Regions from separate parts of the Furfurilactobacillus rossiae genome, predicted to be linked through region 1. Evidence: riboswitches for the same ligand, from Rfam matches in the RefSeq annotation. Region 1 holds a riboswitch; the other holds the start of a gene.
What was found. A riboswitch is a leader RNA that binds a small molecule or an ion and turns the genes downstream of it on or off. The one in region 1 is predicted to bind thiamine pyrophosphate.
Positions count from the first base shown of each region.

Region 2: linked by a shared signal. The riboswitch ahead of thiM (hydroxyethylthiazole kinase) and the one ahead of LROSL1_RS11410 (ECF transporter S component) in region 1 are both predicted to bind thiamine pyrophosphate.

Region 1 is NZ_CP040586.1:2,348,184-2,356,381, forward strand. Features, by position in the region: gene LROSL1_RS11385 (alpha/beta fold hydrolase) at 46-927, opposite strand; gene LROSL1_RS11390 (LysR family transcriptional regulator) at 1,096-1,995, shown strand; gene LROSL1_RS11395 (nucleoside hydrolase) at 2,152-3,123, shown strand; gene LROSL1_RS11400 (DUF4870 domain-containing protein) at 3,729-4,046, shown strand; gene LROSL1_RS11405 (ECF transporter S component) at 4,097-4,705, shown strand; TPP riboswitch at 4,826-4,915, shown strand; gene LROSL1_RS11410 (ECF transporter S component) at 5,050-5,634, shown strand; gene LROSL1_RS11415 (ABC transporter ATP-binding protein) at 5,673-7,094, shown strand; gene LROSL1_RS11420 (energy-coupling factor transporter transmembrane component T family protein) at 7,091-7,747, shown strand; gene LROSL1_RS11425 (Fic family protein) at 7,847-8,198, shown strand, end outside.
Region 2 is NZ_CP040586.1:1,405,517-1,413,714, reverse strand. Features, by position in the region: gene LROSL1_RS06760 (manganese-dependent inorganic pyrophosphatase) at 1-455, shown strand, start outside; gene LROSL1_RS06755 (iron-sulfur cluster biosynthesis family protein) at 594-980, shown strand; gene LROSL1_RS06750 (iron-sulfur cluster biosynthesis family protein) at 1,337-1,699, shown strand; gene msrB (peptide-methionine (R)-S-oxide reductase MsrB) at 1,760-2,209, shown strand; gene msrA (peptide-methionine (S)-S-oxide reductase MsrA) at 2,233-2,781, shown strand; TPP riboswitch at 2,846-2,950, shown strand; gene thiM (hydroxyethylthiazole kinase) at 3,094-3,897, shown strand; gene thiD (bifunctional hydroxymethylpyrimidine kinase/phosphomethylpyrimidine kinase) at 3,909-4,718, shown strand; gene thiE (thiamine phosphate synthase) at 4,726-5,376, shown strand; gene LROSL1_RS06720 (hypothetical protein) at 5,468-5,737, shown strand; tRNA gene LROSL1_RS06715 (tRNA-Ala) at 5,811-5,883, shown strand; gene LROSL1_RS06710 (peptide ABC transporter substrate-binding protein) at 6,048-7,670, opposite strand; gene LROSL1_RS06705 (GNAT family N-acetyltransferase) at 8,114-8,198, shown strand, end outside.

The sequences.
Region 1 (8,198 bases):
TATGATTATTTTGTTATTTTGTCACAGCGTCATTTTCTAGTTACGTTATTTAGTGTGTTCAAACCACTGAATGGCTTCATTGGCGACTCGCGTGGGTTGTTCTCGTTGGAGAAAGTGTCCTGCTTGCGGCCACAATTCCTGTTTGAATGGGCCATCCATAAACGATGCCATTGAACTAGCTTGGTGATAATCAGTGCAACCATCGGCCCGACCGATTATGTTTAACGTTGGCACTGCAATTCGATCATTTCGTTGTACCCGTTCAGCTAACGGTGCGTAATTCCCATCCGTCGGTGCATACCCCCAGCGAGACCGATACATATCGAGCGTCACCGCTGCCCAATCTGGATTGGCAAATGTTTCTTCAAAATCAGCGTGATCCGCATCAGTTAGTTCATATTGTGGACTCCACGATTGCCACATGTGTTCGGCAAATGTTAATGGATGATTGCACACGTAACGCTCACCCTGTTCCGTTGTCATGAACCACTGATACCAGAAATTTTGAATTTGATCTAGGGATAGGTTTCCAAACGTTTGCCACCCCTCTGCGAGGACTACACTACTGCGAACAATGGCCGTCCCCCATAGGTTGCTCATCATTAACGCTGTAAACGCGCCCCAGTCTTGACCAATCAACCGCACTTGCCCCAATTGCAGTACATCGATCAAATCCTTAATATCTTGAGCCAATGCGAAAAAGCTACCGGTCCGGCGCGTTTGTTCATGTCGAAAGCAAGTGTGGCCAAATCCCCGCAGTGACGGAACAAACGTCTTGTAACCTGCTTGATGTAATATCGGCAGCATTGCATCCCAAGTGTGCCAACTATCCGGCCAGCCGTGGAGTAATATCAATGGCTGGCCATCACTAGGACCACTGATGTTAACGGCCATGTGCAGATTTTGTGTATCAATTATTTTTTCCATTCTAAATTGCCTCCAACTTGTGCAACGTTCTCTTTTTATTTAGTATAAGAACAAATTAGTGTTCATAAAAATTGAACTTTTTAAACTAAACTATTGAAAATATTGAATCACATTAAAAGGACAAAAAAGTGATAGTTCTCTTTCATGTCACCGCTGGAGGCAATACTTATGGATATTCAGTACTTTCGAACATTTAAAATCATTTTGGCGACCGGAAGTTATTCGGCTGCCGCTACCGAACTTAATTACACGCAATCAACAATTACTGCGCAAATGAAACGACTGGCGAGTGTCATCGGCGAACCCCCCTTTCTTTTTCGTGGTAAGACACTACGTTTATCCCCAGCTGGCAAACGACTGGTTCCCCTTGCTGACGCTATTTTAGCGAGCTATCAACAAGTCACCGACTTGGCAACACCACATCAACTGAGTAGCTCACTGCGTTTGTCGGTCCCGGAATCGTTAATGTTGTACGGTTTGAATCCGATCCTGCAAAGTTTTGCCGCACACAATCCCCTCGTTGATCTCACCATTAACAATGCAACCTGTGTTCAAAACCGCAAACTGTTACTATCCGACCAGGCCGACGTTGCCCTAATGCTGTGGCCATTATTTAAGCCAGATCCACAATTATCAGTCATCGACTTAGGCGAACAACGCTGTTCGCTCGTTGCGGCCAGAGATGCGCCGACCACACTGGAAGCTATATTGGCACAACCGCAAGCTCACTTCGTTATCAATGAAAAACAGTGTGGCTACCGACGGGCGTTTGAACAGTATCGCCGTCAACAATATTCCGAGACACATATTCAAACGATGGAAGTCTGGAGTTTGGCAGCCATCAAGCAAACCGTAAGCGCTGGTCTGGGCTTCAGTTTTCTACCAGATTTCGTAATCCAGGACGAATTAGCAAATGGACTGCTAAAACGTTTAACTCCGAACATTCCCACGAAACTACACATTCAGCTATTGTTCCGTAAAAATTGGCACCCTGCCACTGTTGAGCAAATGGTTCAGACCATCAAAAGCCAGCTACCAACCGCTATCCCTGCTACTGATATTGATTAACCTTGTCACTGGTCTATTCGCATTTGGCCTGGACTAACTTAATAAGAAAATGAGAAATGAACGGTAGGACTTGAGTAAGGGCTTTCATTCGTCTATTATTGAGAGTGTAAATAGACACTTTCACAGTGTTAAATCTTATTTTTCGGGGGTTACAAGATGGCTACAAAGAAAATGATTCTTGATTTGGACACTGGTGTTGACGATGCCCTGGCTATTGCTTATGCGGTTGCTTCACCAGAAGTTGATCTGATTGGGATCGTTTCATCATACGGAAACGTACTGGTTGATAAATCAGCTGAAAATTCACTGGACCTATTGGAATTATTGGGTGCCACTGATGTGCCTGTCTTCTTGGGTGAATCACACTCAAGCACCACGGATCACTTTGACGTGATGGAAATCAGTCAAAAGATTCACGGTGTCAACGGAATCGGTGAAGTTAAGGTGCCAAAGGCCAAACGTGCCGTTGAATCTGAAGGCGCGGTTGATTTCATCATCGATGCTGCTCATAAATACGGTGACAACTTAATTTTGGTTCCAACTGGCCCACAAACCAACTTGGATGCAGCCATCACTAAAGACCCTGAAATCGCTAAGTTAATTGGTAACATGACCTTTATGGGTGGTGCTTTGACGGTTCCTGGTAACGTTACAGCCTTCACAGAAGCTAACATTAACCAAGATTCAGCCGCTGCCGACCGTGTCTTCCGTTCACCATTGAAGTCAACCATGGTTGGCTTAGATGTTACCCTGCGGACGCTGTTAACAAAGAAGGAAACACAACAATGGCGTGACTTAGGTACGGTTGCTGGTGAAAAGTATGCCGACATCACCGACTACTACATCGACGCCTACTACAACTTGGACATCGACAAAAACGGTTGTGCCATTCATGACCCATTGGCCGTTGGTGTTGCCATCGATCCTAGCTATGCTAAGTTGATCGATTTGAACATGAAAGTTACCCATGATGACCCAGCTAACCCTGCCGATGTTGGCCGTACAATCGGTGACACTGCACGTTTGAACGACCCAACAACCAACATGAAGGTTGCTGTGGATGTCGACAAGGACCGTTACCTCGCCCACTTCATGGACTTGTTAACCAACTTGTTCGCCAAACACTAAAATTAACTAACATCGCCTTGTGCGATATTAAATATCCGAAACGACTCCCCCTCAATTGGCGGAGTCGTTTTGTCTCACACATCTTCCTGTGAACCTGTAGCTTTAAACAGATCACTGCCCTTACGCCGATTGGAATCGCCGTTCCATGGGACCAGGTTCAACCTGCAAAACCAGCAGTTTTCACCTTCGATTCTGAGCCACAGTTCGTCTCAGAAGTCGTCCCACAACACTAAGCGGCCCAGTTCATGCCGCTAAGTGTTGTCGACACGGAACTCTGTTTTCAATCAGCTTCACTCCACTAGTGAAGCGCTAAAATACCAATGAAATAATGCGTACAAAACATCGTTTGAGAGTAAATGCTGTTCATGCGGAAATTTCGATCACGTTAGACATAGGCGTTAATATTGATACCGAGCCGTGAAAGTAACGTTAATTCGGGAGTGTGCCCGAATTTAGGTTGCGGACGGTCCCACGGCGGAGCGTATCAATATCGACAACCGTTCACACTATCTCGTAGACGGCCGATTCTGAACAAAACTTTTGGCGTGATCAAACGGGATAGCGTAAAATAAAAGTATTAATTTTATCAATACAGGAGAGGTATCATGACACATAAAATTTTAAGTGCCCTCAGTTACCTAAGCATTCTATTTCTACCCGTTTTATTTCCACTAGTCGTTTGGATTGCAGCCGCTGGACAACGCGATGTAACAACACATGCCGCACGTGCCTTCTGGACACAGTTATTGCCAACATTGATGGCTTTCGGAATTTTCTTCTTCGTGGCTGTTTACGGACTAACCATCGGACCAAACGCTGGGATGGGTTGGTTAACACTCCTTTTTATCGGAGCATTTGGTCTTGCGTCATTAGTATTGTGGTTTTATAACATCGTCATGGGCATTCGTGTCCTGCTCGACTAGACTGTTCATCCACGATTGAGGACTAAACTTTTATCCGAGAGGCTAACCATATGAAATCAAGTTCAAGCACAAATACCCGCAACCTTGTGTTGGCTGCGTTGTTTATTGCGATTATCATTGTTCAGGTTTTGGTACCCTTTTTAGGTTACATTCCCTTGGGACTCACTGCACTGGGCATTCAAATTTCAATCATTCAATTTACCGTCGCGATTGCCGCAATTGTCATGGGCCCATGGTGGGGCGGCCTTATCGGTGGCGTCTGGGGTCTAGCGTCACTCATTCAGGCTTGGACGACAGTCTACAACCTTGGTGCCTTCCTATTTCGTAATCCTGTCACCGCGATTTTGCCACGAGTAATGATTGGAATCGTCGTTGGGTACATTTTTCAAGAATTGGCGGTCAAACGACAACATCGTGGTTGGGCATTAACTTTGTCAGGCTTCATGGCTTCATTTACCAATACGGCGTTAGTTGTTATTTTCTCATGGATTACCATCGTAATGTTCCACATCTACTTTCCTGGTATTCCGCACAGTGGCACCTTCACGTGGATTTTATTATCACTGGTTGGCGTCAATGGAATTGCGGAAATGATTGCCGGCATCATTATTGTGCCAATCATCGGTGGAGCCATTTTAGCCGTTCGCCGCTCACGCTAATTAAGAGCTACGTTTGTTTGCTGACTAAACTTAAGCGTATTTTTAAACGTCGGTCGCTGACTTCTCACTAAGGTTTCATTTGAAATATGAACCGGTTTCAGCTAAGATAATTGCGTAATAACATTATATCTGGGGTGCCATTTGGCTGAGATAAAACCCATTGAACCTGATCCGGTTAATACCGGCGAAGGGAGATACGTAACCGGAATCCGTGTAAAAACGGGTTATTTTCAATACGGAAATACGACCTCTCACATCAGGCTCGACGATTGTGAGAGGTCTTTTTTTGCAATCATCGGGTTATTTTGCGGGCAAGCAGCATCCTCAACACGGAGGGAAAGGCAATGCAACAAAAAGCAGCACATTCTAACCGGTGGCATTTACGCGATGTCATTTTGATCACCATTACATCCATTTTTATGGGGATTATTTTCTTTGTCACAGGCTTTCTGTACAACGGACTGACACTAGCCCTAACGCCACTTGGTATGGCGCCGTTTGCAAACGACATTCTGTTGGGCCTGTGGACGATGGCCGGTCCGCTGGCAGCATTCATGTTGCAAAAGGTTGGTGCAGCAACGATTGGCGAGCTTCTCGCCTCAGCCGTTGAAGCCATTATCGGGGGTCAATGGGGCCCAAGTACACTGATTTCTGGTTTTGTTCAAGGTTTCGGGTCGGAACTTGGATTTACGTTCACCCTGTACCGCCGTTATGACATGGCGAGTTTATCGCTATCTGCCCTGACGACCGCGATCGTGACGTTTGCTTGGGACTTGGTCCGTTCCGGTTACGCCGCTTATCACCCGTGGATGATTGTCGCCTTGTTCATCACCCGCTTCATTTCCATGTGGGTCTTCGGCGCCCTGCTGGTTTCTGCAGTCACAAAGTTGCTTGACCGGTCACATTTATTGGACCGTCGTCACGCTTAATAAGCACCGCTAATTCTTAAGAAAAAGAGCTTGTCTGCATGTCAAAGATTAATTTGAACGATGTTACATTTCACTATGAACCCACATTACCGCCTGTCATCGAGCACCAAAACTTAGCGTTTGATGGCGGTACCTTTAACCTGTTGACGGGGCCGTCTGGCACTGGGAAATCCACGCTGCTCAAACTGATTGCCGGATTATATCCCGCATTTATGGGCGAAGCGACCGGAACTATCACGGTTAATGATCAGCCGGTAGTAGATTTGCCAGCTTCCAAACGTGCTCAACTCGTAGCGATGATGTTTCAAAATCCCAGTCAACAATTTGCGATGGAAACGCCACGCAATGAGTTAATTTTTACACTCGAGAATTTGCAAGTTCCCGCTGATAAAATGGACGCTCAGGTTAATGACGCACTGGATTTTGCTGGCGTCACGGATTTCGCTGACCGAAAGTTCACCTCATTATCCGGTGGAGAGCAACAAAAGGTCTCCCTAGCTGTGATTGTTGCGCTGAACGCTGAGGTCATCTTACTAGATGAGCCGTTTGCTAACATTGACCCAGATGCCCGTTTATTTCTGTTAACGCAACTGACCACATTAGTGAAAAAATACCACAAAACAATCATTGTCGCAGATCACGATTTATCCGATTATGAACCACTCATTGATCAACTGTATATTTTTGACGGTGAACGTCACCAAGTCCATCAAGCTGACTCCGGTGAGGCACAGACAAGATTCGCCGCTTTTGAACAACGCCAACATCAGCCTGCGCCCATTGCCCTACCAGCCGCTGAACTATCGCCTGAGTTCACACTAGATGGCTTCACAGTGGGCCACCAAGCACCACTCATTAACGATGCCAGCCTGAACATCCCCCAAGGCAAATTCGTTGTGCTCACTGGCGCAAACGGCACGGGCAAGTCAACACTGTTTGATGCACTGGTAAAATTGCAAACTTACACCGGTTCTCTCCAATGGCAAGGACAGGAAATCAGCAAATTGCGCGCTCGAAAATACGCACAATACGTTGCCCTCGTCTTTCAACAAGCCGCAAGTCAGTTTCTAACCATTACTGTAGCGGAAGAAATTGCGCTCAGCCTTAAATATCAGCAAACCGCAGCTTGGACGCAAAATCGTATTAACGCGACATTGGCTTCACTAGATTTATCTGGTCGCGATGATCAGGTCGTGTACTCATTAAGCGAAGGGCAAAAGAAAAAATTACAGGTCTTACTGATGTTGATTATGGATGTCCCCACACTGTTGTTAGATGAACCGCTGACTGGGCTAGACTTGGTTTCCGCTCACACCATCCTTAAACTATTACGCCATGCTGTAACGGAAGAGCATCATACAGTGTTGATGATTACACATCAACTCACTGATGTCAGTCAATATGCAGACTATCATCTTCATCTGAACAACCATCAACTTAGTTACGAGGCACGCCTATGAATCCAACAATTTTATTATGTCTTGTACTCTTTGTCGGTGTAGAAATCTCCTTCACTTCAGTCATTTGGGCAAACGTCGTTATCATCGCTATTTCTGTTTTGGTCATGTTGTGGCATCGTGCACCGCTTCTCTCTTATGTTCGATTGCTGCTTGTTCCCTTAATTCCAGCAGTCGGCATCTGGTTCTCCATCCGGTACTTTTCAACGGTTCAGAGCGTCCATTTTGCCTGGGTAATGGCAACGCGGATTTATGCGTATGCTTTTCTTGGCGGATTATTCACCCTCTCCACAACAACAGAAAAGACGCTAGCCTCACTTGAGCAAAACGCACACATTCCCACAACGTTTGTCTATGGCATGCTTGGTGCCTTTAACTTTGTGCCAAAGATTCGCAGTGAAGTTAAAATCATCCGTGCCAGCGCACAAATGCGTGGCATCGATCTTCACTTCTGGTCACCACAGTTGCTTTTCAAGTCAATCGTCGCCGCTCTTAACTGGTCGGAGAATCTCGCTGAAGCCATGACGTCACACGGTTTTACCGAGAATGCCCCACGCACACACCGGACCGTTATTCGGATTCCCTGGTGGAATTATGTCGTAACGGTGATTAGTATTGTTGGGTTACAGGCAATTTTATTCAGTCCGCTTAAATAGCATAATCGCTACGAGAAAAGACCACTAAAATCAGTGGTCTTTTCTCATACTTTCGATGTCAATTAGCATAAAATGACATAGATAAAGAAAAGGGAGATTATGAAAAAATTTGATTACGACACACTCAATAACCTCGTTTTAACCCCTGAAATGGTCAATAAAATGAATCAAATTTATGAGCTTCGTGGTCAAATGGCCAACCTTCGTTTAAAGAATCCGGCTGTCCTGACAAGAATGACCAAGGTTGCGAAGATTGAAAGTACGGATGCTTCCAATCGAATTGAAGGCATTTACACCAGTCAAACACGTCTTAAAAAAATAGTATCCCAAACAACGACGCCACAAAATCGATCTGAAGCTGAGATTTCAGGCTATCGAGATGTTTTAAATCTCATTCACACCAATTTTCGAGAAATCAATCTCACTACTTCAAATATCCTTACACTTCATA
Region 2 (8,198 bases), 940 kb from region 1:
CAACGGATGACGATAAGGCCGCTGTCATTGCATTAGCTGAAATTGCTGATGTTGATTACAAGACATACGGTTTGGAAGAACTTAAAGCTGGTACTAACCTATCTTCTAAGAGCGAAGCCGAATTGATCGAACAAGATGCAAAATCATTCGAAATGGGTGGTAAAAACATTCGCATTGACCAAATCAACACAGTTGACTTGGACGAAGTCTTTGCTCGTCAGGACAAGCTGGAAGCAGCCATGGCAGCCGATGCTAAGGAAAAAGGTTATGACCTGTTCCTTGTCTTGGTTACCAACATCTTGGACAGCGACTCGCGCTTGTTAGTATGGGGCGAACCAACTGATGTTGTTGAAAAGGCGTTTAACACAACGTTAACCAATAACACGGCCAGTTTACCAGGTGTTGTTTCACGTAAGAAACAAGTGGTTCCACCATTGCAAGACCAATTTAAATAAGCGATTTAATAAAGACGTTTACAGTGTATGTAGACGTTTTTTTTATCGAGCCACTACGGATAATAAGTATAAATAGTTGTCTCACATCAGCCCACAGCGAATAATATACGTATAAGAAACTGAATGGAGGCGTTAACAATGGCAGAAGAACACGAATTAACGTTTGATGACGAAGTTGTGGCTCAATTAAAGCCCTTACTTATCGATGAAAATCAATTATTATTAAGCTACGATGATGGTGTCGGCCCGTACTCACACCATGGTCTGGTAGCACTCCAAGTGTCGTTTCAGCTCGTAGTTGTGGGCAAAGATGCAAATGTCGATGATTATCAAGCATTGATTCCCTCTAATTTAGGCTCTGTGCGCTATAAAGACTATTCTGGTCGATTCCTTGGTAAACAGTTGCATGCGACGTTTAACCGCCTTATGCACACAATTAAGCTATCTGACGAGGGTGAACAGATCGATGATAACGTTGAGGTTGTTGTTGATGCATCAGCCAGTCAATCAGCACGGTCAAACTAATATGAGCGACATAATAGTGTGAGAAATATTACGCTCCAAAGTCCTGAGAATGCCGCTTAATCCAAAACTGACCCATTCCCCAAGCCAGGGAATAGGTCAGTTTTTCTACCTAAAGTCAAGTGTTTATCAGGAATAAGTTATCCCGAGTTTTATGTTAATGTTCGTTCTCAAATCGGACTTATGTCACAGCTGTTTCCTAAGACAAATGCAAAGTGATAGAGATACTGTTCTTTTCGGTTTGAGCAGAATGCTTGCGTTATTCTCTATTTTGCGGAGAATAAAGGTATCGTTAAGTACGCAAGACACAATTTAATTGTGTACGAGATACATTCTTTTGATCTATAAGGAGGGTCACTATGAAATTATCCATGTCATCAGATGCTAAAACTAAAATTGCGGCCGTTATGGGCCCGAATCAACGTTTATTACTCAGTTTTGACGATGGTGTCGGGCCGTTTTCAAACGTCGGCTATTGCTCACTGGATACGTCGTTTGATCTGATCATTGTCGACAAGGATGCACTGACACCGGACTATGACGCTATGATTGATTCAGATCTAGGCCCTGTGGCTGTAAAAGGCTACAGTAAGACTTATATGTCCGAACACATGCAATTAACAGAAAATACAACATTTAACACCTTACAACTAACTGGTGATAGTGAACAGCTGGATCCAAACGTTCAAATCAGGGTGATGTCTGGTTCAACAGCAGAATAGTCGCACAAACATCATCAGCACCCGGCAATGTTGATTTACAAGGAGAAGGAGACCTGACAATTGGCAAAAGACAAACAAGCAAACATTGATAGATTAAGTCCAGAAGCATACGCCGTTACCCAGGAAGCCGCCACCGAACGGCCGTTTTCTGGTAAGTATGACGCCTTCTATCAAGATGGCATTTACGTTGATATTGTCAGTGGTGAACCGTTATTTTCCTCAACGGATAAATATGATGCCGGTTGTGGCTGGCCGTCATTCACACATCCGATAACGAAAGGAACGTTAGCGGAGCATCGTGACCAATCATTGGGCATGGAAAGAACAGAAGTCCGCAGTAAGGAAGCGGATTCTCACTTGGGTCACGTGTTCACGGACGGACCTCAAACAGAGGGCGGACTTCGCTACTGCATTAACTCGGCGGCTCTGAAGTTTATTCCGGCAGACGAATTGACACGCAATGGTTACGAAAAATATGCTAAACTGTTCCCAAACGTTAAGCAGGTTTAATAATAGTGATGGAGGCGCATTAAATGGCAGAAGAGACGGCAATTTTTGCAGGTGGTTGTTTTTGGTGTATGGTCAAGCCGTTTGAAACGGTAGCTGGCATCAATAAGGTGGTATCAGGTTATACCGGTGGACATGTGCCTAATCCAACATATGAACAGGTATGTAGCCATACAACTGGGCATACAGAAGCAGTTAAAATTTGGTTTGACCCAGAAGTAATGTCCTACGACAAACTGGTTCAAATCTATTGGCAACAAACGGACCCCACAGATGCGATGGGTCAATTCCAGGATCGTGGTGATAGTTATCGTCCCGTTATTTTTGTCAAAGATGAGACACAACGTCGAATTGCAGAGGCTTCCAAAAAGGCACTAGCTGAATCCGGTCGTTTTGATGCACCAATTGTGACGCAAATTGAAGATGCCAAACCGTTTTATCCGGCGGAAGATTACCATCAGGATTTCTATAAAAAGAATCCGTTGCGTTATGCAATGCAGGAGAGTGGCGGCCGTGAAGCCTTTATTGATAAGAAATGGAAGACAGCTGAACCGATCTCAAAAACAACTGACTAATGTTAATAAACGTAATCTTACTTCTAATTAGAATACCGAGTATGCTAAAATAATGTCACGTAAACTATTCCACTAGGGGTGTTCGGCAATTGCTGAACTGAGACGATAGATATCGGACCCTTCGAACCTGTAAGTTGAGACTTGCGAAGGAAAGTGGCCAGTGTGTGATTGTTTTTTAGGCACTGAACCTTTTTCCTATGGTTCAGTGCCTTTTTTGTTGCCGTTTAACGTCGCTGTCTATTTATTGAGTTTCTGATCAGCATCATCAATATTAGTTACTGTTTGACACCATTATCGAATTGGAGGATCACAATGAACTTGTCTTTATTGGAAACCATCCGGAAAACTAACCCTGTTGTCTTTACTGTTGCTAACAGTGTCACGATTGCGGAAGTGGCAAACGCCGTTAACGCTATCGGTGCTTCTCCCATTATGTCAAAAGCTAAGGAAGAGGCCGGCGATTTGGTGGGGATTGCTGGCGCAGTTGCGTTAAATTTAGGTACTTGGACGCCTGATCAAATTGGCCAAATGGTGACTGTTGGCAGCCTGGCCAATCAGCATCAACGGCCGGTTGTGATCGATCCGGTAGCGGTTGGGTTACCAAGCCGCCGCCAACAGTTTGATCGACTAATAGCCAATATCCAACCAACAGTTATTCGAGCAAACGCAGGAGAAATGGCAGCATTGTCAGGAGATTTATCTAACAGTAAGGGAATTGACGCTACGGGTGCTGTGTCTGATCCTAAACGCATTATTCAGGCTGTGGCACTGCATTATCATTGTGTTGCTGTGATGACCGGAGCTGTCGATTGGATCAGCGATGGTCAGCAGACAGTCAGTCTTCATGTCGGAACACCATTATTTGCGACGCACGTTGGTTCAGGAGACATGCTTAGCAGCGTTTTAGCTGCATACTTAGCAGTGGAGCCCAATGCGATGACAGCCGCAGTGACTGGTACTGCCATTTTTGGTGCAACCGGTCAATGGGCAGTTAACCAAGCTGATCTAACACTTATGCAGCCTGGTTCGTTTGGTATCGCCTTGATGGATAGTTTTAGTCAAGTGACAGCGGAAACGCTATCGTCATATCTTAAAGATAAGGTCGTAGATGAATAATGACAGAACAGATGACATCACAATTTCCACAGGCTCTTTCCATTGCAGGTTCTGATTCTGGCGGTGGGGCAGGCATGCAGGCCGATTTAAAAACAATTCAAGAACGACACGTTTTTGCAACGACGGTTTTGGTGGCTATTACAGCCCAAAATACCTTGGGTGTGCAGGACTTCATGGCTTTGCCAACCAAAATTATTGACGAACAGTTTGCTTCGTTAGATGCTGATCTGGCCATCAAGGCTTGTAAGACTGGCATGCTCGCTGACTCTATCCGTGTCCATAATGTTGTTGAAAATCTTACCCGTTATGACTTTGGTCCACTCACGGTTGATCCAGTGATGATCGCTAAAGGTGGTGCACCATTATTGGCCGAAGACGCTATTGATACCGTTAAAAAAGAACTAATTCCGTTAGCCACCATTGTGACGCCGAACCTTCCTGAAGCTGAGGCACTAACAGGGTTAACCATTGAAAATGATGCTGACATGCAGCGCGCCGGACAACAATTACAGGCGATGGGGGCCAAAAACGTGATGGTCAAAGGCGGTCACGAGGCGGATCCGACAACGGCCAGTGATTTTGTTTTGCTTGAAAACGGACGGTCGTTTTGGCTGAGAAGTCCGCGCTTTGATACACACAATACGCACGGTACCGGCGACACGCTATCTGCCTGCATCACTGCAGAATTAGCCAAGGGTAGCGACATTGAAACGGCCATTCGGACGGGCAAAGCCTATGTAAGTGCGACGATTGCACAAGGCATCAAAGTGGGCCACGGTCATGGTCCGCTTAATCACTGGGCTGTGGTGTCGGAGGAATAAACGAACGATGAAATTTCAGAAAGAACAATTAGCAGCCTATTTTGTTGCGGGCTCTCAGGACATGGTTGATGGCCGCCAACTGCCAGAAGTTTTAGAGACGGCCATTGCCGGCGGTATCACGGCTTTTCAATATCGTGAGAAGGGTCCCCACGCACTTTCTGGTGACGCCAAACTAAAATTGGGCAGCATATTAAGAGAATTATGCAAACAAGCTAAGATTCCGTTTATTGTTGATGACGATTTTGCACTAGCAAAACGTCTTGAAGCTGATGGTGTCCATGTTGGGCAATCAGATGAAGCAATTGCCAAGGTTATAGACGAAGTACCAGACATGATTATTGGTTACTCATGTCACACACTTGCTCAGATTCGCAAGGCTAATGTGCTCACTGCCGTTGACTATATTGGTAGTGGACCGATTTTTCCAACCATTTCCAAAGCTGACGCAGATCCAGCTGTTGGCACCGACGGGCTGACAAAACTCGTTAGTGCATCGGTAAAGCCCATTGTCGCGATTGGTGGCATTAGTCTGACTAACCTTAATGAGATTAAGGCCACCGGTGCGGCAGGTGCTGCGGTAATTAGTTTATTAACGAGAGCCACAAATATAAAAGCCGCCGCAACTGCTATTCGACAAGCCTTTTCAAGCAAATCTTGAGCCTTGTTTATGAACGTGGGTCAACGCTTGCAACACTCTGTGAAAATCGCTACACTAAGTGACGTTTATAAAATCGTTTGGAGGCAGTGAAATGAAAAACAGACCTAAACCAATAAATCCGGCAATGCCGACAAATATTGCGGTGGTAATGCTTACTTTAGGCGTTCTTGTTGGCGGAATTATTGGCTGGCTACTGCCAATACCATTTGACGGTTCATTTATCTTAGGCGTGGTTATCATGTTGATTTTTGACTTTGCTTTTTTGGCTATTTACCGACGTGTAACGATCGCTAAACAAAAAGCAGCCAATGCACAATTGGCCGCGACACAGTCAACAGACCAACCTGCTGAAAAAAAGTAGACTGGTAGATTGCGGTGTTACTAAGTTGTGCTATGCTTGACAGTGAAATAACAGCAGAGATGGCTGTTATTTTGGGCCCGTAGCTCAGTTGGGAGAGCGCCTGCTTCGCATGTAGGAGGTCGACAGTTCGAATCTGTTCGGGTCCATAAAAGTCTTATTAAGAATCAACATGAAATACAAAGGCATCCTGTTCCCAGAAATCAGGAACAGGATGCCTTTGTATTAAGATGCGTTTTAAAATTTCGGGACTGTAAGGTCATTCACGTCGTCAATTCTACATAAGTTAATGCTACACCTTGTTTTAGTGTGCTTACTTAAGTTCAACATTTTGATAATTGTAGTTAACCCCGGCACTACTGTAAACCAAATCGTGAATATTGCTACGTTGAAGCGTACCGCCAACTGATGAGCCCCAGAAAAGCGGCACAATACCAACATCTTTGGTCAGCGTGCGTTGGGCATTTAAGAGGTCTTGATAACGGGCGTTACTGTTTAAGGCGTCTTGACCAGCAGCTAAATCCATGTCGTGATCAAACGCTGTACTCGTCCATTTTGCGTTAATTTGTTTATTTTGACTTTGAAAAAGCGATAAGAAAGTTGTTGGGTCGTTAAAGTCACCATTCCAAGTTAAAATCGTGGCGTCATAATTCCCCGAAGTAATGTCACTTAACTGCGCCTTTAAGGGAACTGTTTGGACATTAACCGTTACGTGAGGCAGTTTTTGCCATTGAGATTGAAGATATTCTGCCAGCTGCTTGCCGTTGTTTTGATCATTCGCTAATAGCGTAATGTTCAGGTTCTGTTTGCCACTTTCTTTGAGACCAGTTGCCATGAGTTGTTTTGCATGTGCCATATCATACTTAGTCACTGCGGGTACTGCTGCTTCGCTCGCAAAGTCCTTATGAGTTGATGGATTAGTAACCAATTTTGCTGGTGTAAACCCAGTTGCAGGGGTAGAACCGTCTTGCAACGTATTCCGCGTTAGTTGTTGACGGTTAATCGCATTCGACAAGGCTTGGCGCACAGATTGATTTTGAAGTGGTGACTTTTTTGTTTGATTAAGTCCAACAAAGCCCGAGGCCGCGCCACTACGATATTTATAATCGGCTGCCTGCTTTTCATTAGCGACTTGTGTGCCAGACAGCCTGACAAGGTCGGCCTTGCCTGTCTTATACAGGTTCAATGCCGTGCTTGGGTCTTTGACAACCGTAAAGTGAATACTGTTTAAATGCACAGTACGTTTGGCCCAGTAAGCACCATTGCGCTTAAGTGTCCACGTATTATTGGTACCGTGCCAGCCCGTTACTTTGAAAGCACCGTTGTAAACTTGATGCTGAGCAGTTAGGCCGTATTGCTTACCATATTTTGTGACAACTCGATGATCTTGAGGTAGAAACTGCGGCATTGTCAATAACTGTTTGAAATAGGGAATCGGTTTATCAAGAGTAACCTGCAAACGGTAGCGTGATGTTGCGTGAACGCCCAAGCTTTGAACTGGGACCGATCCTTTTTGAATCTTATCCGCGTTGTGCACACCAGAAAACAGGTAAGCATATTGGGAGGCCGTTTTAGGGTCATTAGTTCGCTGCCATGCCTGAACGAAATCCCTTGCCGTTACAACATCACCATTTGACCAATGTGTATTGTGCCGGAGTATGAAGTTCCATTGAAGACCGTTTTTCGAAACGGTTGTGTGTGTCGCAAGTGCCTGTGCTGGTGTGCTGTTGGTTGTTTTGTAAAGGCCAGTCATAGTGTTGACCAATGCTGTGTGAGAAGTGCTGTCCGTGGCCTTTGATGGATCCAAAGTAATCATTTCAGTGGGTGAAACGACGGTTATGGTTTTCTTACTCGTGGTATTACGATGGCAGGCGGCTAAACTCGTGGCTGTCAATAATGAAGTGACAATTAATGCAAATTTTGTAAAGCGTTTCATGAATATCTTCCCCTATGAAAGTTTTGATTAACCCAGTAAAAAAGACAGCCCACGCGGACTGTCTTTGGTCAAAAAAACACCAAGTCCGCGGTTTGATACCCATGCAGACTTGATGTCTAAAGCACATCAATGAATAAGCCGGCACGGATACAATTTGAGTATCACACTCAGATTGCATCCGTGTTAACGGCGGTTACGCAACCTGATTACCAGCTTTGCCAAGTATTGAGTTGTTGTGCGCAACGGTTCATGACGAACTTCCTTTCACTTAAACTGTCTTTTTTAACTGGTGACTACGATACAGAATTAAAGATAATCTTGTCAAGTACGTTTGCTAAACAATTTTCTCTAAAAAACGATTTAAAATAATCAGAAAAGCTAATTTGACAGGCATTTTTATGGTAAATTGAAAGCCATAAAATGTTTTTATTGAGGGGATAAACATGTTTACACATCAAATTGATGCTCACTTGGCCTTGAAATTATTAAGCACTGAAGATGCCGAGGACTTAATCACCTATATTGCGG